2 regions of the Bacillus sp. Pc3 genome follow, and region 2 is predicted to be linked to the other one. Evidence: riboswitches for the same ligand, from Rfam matches in the RefSeq annotation. Region 2 holds a riboswitch; the other holds the start of a gene.

Region 1 (3,212 bases), 460 kb from region 2:
TGACTGTAAAATGGGATATGAAGGACCCTGTATAATTGAAAAAAGGCGGTGACTCCAAGTCCCGCCTTTTTGCCTGCCCGTTTATACGGCAGACGGCTGTTTAGAAAGCTCAAATGCATCATGAAGCGCTTCGACCGCTTTCACCATATCATTTTCACTGACAACCGCTGATACTTTTATTTCAGATGTGCTCACCATTTTGACTTGTACATTTTTTTCCGCCAGTACGGCAAACATGTCCGCGGCGACGCCGGGATTTGAAACCATGCCGGACCCGACAATAGAGACTTTCGCCAGTTTTCTTTCGGTTTCAATTTTTTCATAGTCAAGCGCGTTTTTATATTCTTCAAGCACGGCGACCGTTTGCGCGGCATCTTCCGTTTTCACTGAGAAAGAAATATCCGCTTCCCCATCGTCCGACTGAGTCTGAATAATAATGTCAACGTTGATGTTTCGTTTTGCCAGCGCGGTGAAAATTGTTGAAAGTGTTGTCAATCCGCTTGCAAGGCCCGTAACGGACACCCTTGTGATCTGGTCTTCAAATGCAATTCCTCTGACGATTAAATTCTGCTCCATTGATGATTCCTCCTCAATTAATGTTCCAGCTTCATATTCTGTGCTTGACCGCACTTCTAAAGGCACTTGGTAGTTTTTCGCGAACTCAACCGCCCGCGGGTGAAGAACACCCGCTCCTAGATTTGCAAGCTCCAGCATTTCATCATAAGAAATCCCCGCCAGTTTTCTCGCTGACCGGACATACCGCGGATCTGTCGTAAATACGCCCGGAACATCTGTATAAATGTCGCATTTATCCGCTTCCAGCGCTGCTGCAAGAGCGACCGCCGTCGTATCGGAACCGCCCCGTCCGAGCGTCGTGATGCCTCCGTCTTCCGTTATGCCCTGAAAACCGGCAACGACTGTGATTTTGCCTTCTGCAAGCTGCGAACGAATCGCCGTAATATCAATATCCGTAATTCTCGCATTGCCGTGAACGGCTTCCGTGCGGACACCCGCCTGCCAGCCCGTATAAGAGACGGCGTCATATCCTTTTTCCTGAAGCGCCATGGCCAAAAGCGAAATCGTGACCTGCTCTCCCGTAGACAAAAGCATATCCATCTCGCGTCTGCTTGGTGCAGATGTGATTTCAGCCGCGAGGTTAACGAGCGCGTCGGTTGATTTTCCCATTGCCGAAACGACGACTACGACATCATGACCTTTTTGCTTTTCAGCAATGGCGCGATTTGCGGCATTTTGAATTTTTTCGGCAGAGCCGACGGAAGTGCCTCCGAATTTTTGTACGATAAGACCCATACTAGACCACCCTTTACATTTTGGTTCGTGCGGGTGAGGAGAAAAGAGCGTTTTGTCCACAATAAAAAAAGCAATGAGAGGAATAGCTCTCATTGCTTTTTCATATCATTACGATTGATTATGAACAACGAGATAGCCCTCCAAGAAAATGAATTCTTGACAACCTTACATTTATTCAATGCAAGGCCAGCAAATCACACCGATGGGATGTGATACACTTCGGCGACGCTCCCCTTTCAGCCTTTTTCGCAGAATCCATCATTCTCCAAAGGCTTACTATTGAAGTTCGCACCTCTATCTTCACCATATAACACGATCTTATGAAATTAGTTCACATTCTAGCAGATTTTTCAGAAAAGCACAATACTATTTTTTTAATTTTTCAAACAGCAGCTGGGCCGCCGCGGCCGGCACACCCGCTTTTTTGATATCGTCAAGGCTTGCTTCCTTCATCTTTTTGACAGATCCGAAATGTTTTAAGAGCATTTTTTTGCGTTTTTCGCCGATTCCGGGGATATCATCCAGAACGGATTGAAAGGCGCTTTTTCCCCGGATCTGTCTGTGAAAGCTGATCGCAAAACGGTGAACTTCGTCCTGAATGCGCTGAAGCAGGTAAAACTCTTGGCTGTTCCGCTCCAGAAACACCGGTTCAAGCGGGTCGCCGATCAAAAGGTTGGATGTCCGGTGTTTATCATCTTTCGCCAATCCCGCTACCGGGACATCAAGGCCGAGCTCATTCTCGAGCACGTCGCGCGCCGCGTTAATCTGCCCTTTTCCGCCGTCAATGATGATTAAATCCGGCAGCGGAAGGTTTTCGCGAAGCACCCTCGTGTATCTTCTTCTGACGACTTCCCTCATTGAGCCGTAATCATCAGGCCCTGTTACGGTTTTAATTTTATATTTGCGGTATTCCTTTTTATTCGGTTTTCCGTCAATAAAGACAATCATGGCCGATACGGGGTTTGTGCCTTGAATATTGGAGTTGTCAAACGCTTCAATCCGATGCGGCGTATAAATATTCAGCGCTTCGCCGAGCCGTTCGGCTGCACCGATTGACCGTTCCTCATCCCGCTCGATTAACGAGAATTTTTCCCGCAGGGCGATTTTCGCATTTTTGTGCGCAAGCAGAAGCAGCTCTTTTTTCGGGCCTTTTTTCGGCTGATGCACGGCGGTTTCCAACAACTCGGTGATCATGTCCCTGTCAACGCTGTCAGGCACCAGAATTTCCTTAGGCAGAAAGTGATTGTTTTTAGAGTAGAACTGGCCGATGAAGGTCAGAAATTCTTCATCCGCTTCCTGATACATCGGAAACATGCTGACGTCGCGTTCGATCAGTTTTCCTTGGCGTATGAAAAAGACTTGGACGCACATCCAGCCTTTATCGTAGGCATATGCAAACACATCGCGGTCCAGAAGGTCATTCATGGTCATTTTTTGCTTCTCCATCGTCGATTCGATGTGAGCAAGCTGGTCGCGGAATTCTTTAGCCCGTTCAAATTCAAGCTTTTCCGCCGCTTCTGCCATTTTCGCTTCGAGCTCTTTTTTGATTTCGTTATGCCCTCCCTTTAAAAAACGGGTAATGTCTTCAACAATCTCGCGGTTTGTCTCCTCAGATATATCCTTTACACATGGGGCGAGGCATTGTCCGAGATGATAATATAGACAGACGCGGTCCGGTAGCTTTGAGCATTTCCTGAGCGGGTAAAGGCGGTCCAGCAGTTTTTTCGTTTCCCGCGCCGCCTGCACATTCGGATACGGGCCGAAATAGCGTCCTTTGTCTTTTTTGACATTCCGGGTGACAATCAGCCGCGGATGGCGTTCATGGGTGATTTTAATAAAGGGATAGGTTTTATCATCTTTCAGCATGACATTGTATTTCGGATCGTATTTTTTAATCAGAT
Region 2 (3,212 bases):
TCGTTAAAAACGTAAACGCGTCACTGATCGTCCGGGAAATAACTGAAAAGATAAAGATCTGTGACATCACGTTCGTTACGATTAACGACACAACCGGGCTGCCCTGTTTATTCGTTTTTGCAAAAGCAGCGGGAAAGTCTCCTGATTTCGCCGCTTGATACGGAACTTCAGAGCCGAGAAGAATCCAGCCGAGCATCGTTCCGAACAGACACAAAATCGCCAGAATCGCCATGATGACGCTTCCCGCATTGCCGACGATCGCGTACAATACGTCAACAAACGGTTTTTCCGAGCCGACAAGCTTACCATGCGGAAGCACGCCCATCGTAATCAATGTCACGATGATATAGATGCCAAGCGCGATCAATAATCCGGTAATGGTGGCGCGTTTCACGTCACGCTGCGAACGGGCGCGCCCGGATAAAATGACTGCCGATTCAATTCCGACGAACGCCCATAATGTTGAAATCGCCGCATTGTGGATCTGTCCGCCGATTCCCTCAACTGTGTGAGGACCTGTTTGAACCGGAAAATAAAAATGATCGAAAAACGACGTTTGAAACACAAATAAACCTGCAATGATAAAGAAGATAAATCCTAATACTTTTGAAAACGTCGTGACGAAATTTAATTTACTCGCACCGTTAATGCTGGTGACGAGAATCGTGTGAGTGCCCCATAATAAAACCGTACATACGGCAAACGTCAGCAGCTGGCCGAGCGTAACCGCCTGACCGCCGATCGAAAACATTTCACGCTTATCCGTTAAAATCGGGAAAAATGATGTTAAATATCCGGCAAGGCTCGTGATGATCGCCACGTTGCTGATCCAGCTCGCCACCCAGTAGCCCCAGACCATCGTGAAGCCCGCTGCATTCCCTTTTTTCCGATCGCTGAACAGCGCACGCGCATAGCTTTGCGGCCCCGCCGTCAGCTCAGGCTTGCGGATGGATAAGTGGCCGAAGACCAGCGCGATCATTAACACACCGGCTCCCGTTAAAAGCCATGCCGATGTAGCGCCGAACGGGCTCGCGATTTTTGCGAGCGTACTCGGAAGCGAAAAGATGCCCGAGCCTACCATATTTCCTACGACAAACGCCGTTAATAACCAAAAACCCCATTTTTTCGTCTGTTCCATTCCTGTACCTCCTGGTTGTTCATTCGTACGGACCAGACCCCGAGATCATATTTACACGCAAAAAAAGCCTGAACAAAAGTCCATGCTTAAAGAAACACACACACCCTTGATCTCCGGATAGCCCTCCGCGAAAAAGCACGCGGCAGTCCTGCACTTATTCAGATACAGTCCCAGCATAAAGAAGGATCGGCTTTCTTTACACTTCGGCGCTGATGCCTTTAACACATGTTTTACGGCCCCTATCAGCCTGGCATGTGCGACTCATCATCAAGCGCAACCTCTACCTCACCGAGAAAGAGTGAGGATTTTTATCATTCAATTCTACTCAGAGGTTATCAGAGATAAAAAGATCTGTCAAAGGGAAAAATTAGATGAAAACGGATAGAGCGTTCGCCCTACCCGTCTTATATGGTCAGCGGTTGTTTTTTTTCTTTTGAACAGCTTCTTGAAGCGGATCGTCTTTCAGAGCTGCACCGGCGTCTTCAAGCGCGCCTTGAATGACGTTTTTGTTTTTATCGCTGTTTTTTCCTTTTTCTTTGTTAAAGAAAGCCATCTGTATCACCTCTTTATCAAATATAGGTACACCTATAATGTGTCTTTTTCCGCGGCAGAATATGCGGAATCCCCGTCTCCTTCCTTTTGGCGGAACAGGTAAAGTTTGTTGATCAAACATGCATTCTCTTGATATATTTGTAATTCAGGGGATTTTGGCAAAAATAAAAAGGAGAAGCGAAAAATGACAGGAAAAACACACATCATGGGAGGCATCGCTTCTTGTTCCGCAATTGCGTATTATTACGGGTATGATCCGGTCCTTATGACCTCAGCGGGTGCCCTCGGGGCGCTGATTCCCGACATATGCCATACGAAAAGCAAAATTGGCAGAACGCTGCCCGTTCTGTCCAAAATCGTAAGCACGGTGTTCGGCCACAGAACGTTTACACACAGCCTGCTGTTTATGCTTATTATGTTTTTCATTACGGCAACCTATATTCCGAATCCGAGCATTTCCGCCGGACTGATGATCGGAATGGCGAGTCATCTTGTGCTTGACGCATGGACCGTCAACGGCATTAAACTGCTGTTTCCGTCCGCCATCCACTTCCGTCTTCCCCTTTATATGAGAACGGGGAGTTTTTCGGAGCAGCTTGTGCTGGCCGGCTTAACGATTGTATCCTGCTATTATTTATACGAACTGGTTCACGGCCGCATCTCTTAAACAAAAAGCATCTTTCGCTTTTAGGGTGAGGAGTCATACATATGAAGAAAACCTTTTTCAGCAATCATCGGTTTTTATGCCTGTCCATCCTGTTCATGTGGATGAAAACCTATGCCGTTTATAAGCTCGGTTTTGATCTGCAGAACAACTCGGTTCTTGAGGAATGTCTGCTTCTCATTAATCCGCTGAGCTTCATTGTGCCGCTGTTCGGCATCGCCCTCTTGCTGACAGAAAAAAAACAGCGGATCTTTCTGCTTTCGGCAAATGTGATGCTGACGGGGATTTTAATCGCGAATACGGTGTTTTACGGGTTTTATATTGATTTTATCACCATACCGGTTTTGTTTCAGGCGAGCAATATGGGTGATATGGGAAGCAGCGTCCAAGAGCTGTTTCACCCGCTTTATATCGCTTTATTTTTGGATATTGCGGTTTTGTTTTACCTTGGTAAAAGGCACAAAGCCGATAAAGGGAAAGCCAGCACCCGTACCGTTAAAGCGTATGCGTGGGCATCAGCCGGCCTCATGCTGTGCAACCTTGCGCTGTCTGAGGCCGAGCAGCCGAAGCTGTTCAAGCACCCTTTTGATCGTGAAGCGCTCGTAAAAGGAATCGGCCTGTTCCACTTTCATTTGTATGACACCATTTCGCAGACGCTGAATGCAGGAGCTAAAGCGTTTGCCGACGAAGACAGCCTTGCTGCGGTCGCGAATTACACTCAAGCCGACTACAGCAGGCCGTCCGAATCAAAGTTCGGGCTCGCAAAGGGGCGCAATGTGATTTTTGTTACGCTCGAATCAACACAGCGTTTTGTAATGGATGAGCGGGTCAACGGGCGGGAGATTACCCCGTTTTTAA

What was found. Region 2 has a riboswitch for lysine ahead of SB24_RS13515 (amino acid permease). Riboswitches for the same ligand answer to the same signal wherever they lie in the genome.
Region 1: another riboswitch for lysine. It lies ahead of SB24_RS15900 (aspartate kinase); the one in region 2 lies ahead of SB24_RS13515 (amino acid permease).

Annotation. Positions count from the first base shown of each region.
Region 1 covers NZ_CP010406.1:3,302,649-3,305,860, reverse strand. The annotation lists gene SB24_RS15905 (YslB family protein) at 1-35, shown strand, start outside; gene SB24_RS15900 (aspartate kinase) at 82-1,311, opposite strand; lysine riboswitch at 1,437-1,616, opposite strand; gene uvrC (excinuclease ABC subunit UvrC) at 1,678-3,212, opposite strand, start outside.
Region 2 covers NZ_CP010406.1:2,840,004-2,843,215, reverse strand. The annotation lists gene SB24_RS13515 (amino acid permease) at 1-1,138, opposite strand, end outside; lysine riboswitch at 1,249-1,429, opposite strand; gene sspJ (small acid-soluble spore protein SspJ) at 1,551-1,691, opposite strand; gene SB24_RS13505 (metal-dependent hydrolase) at 1,875-2,357, shown strand; gene SB24_RS13500 (LTA synthase family protein) at 2,399-3,212, shown strand, end outside.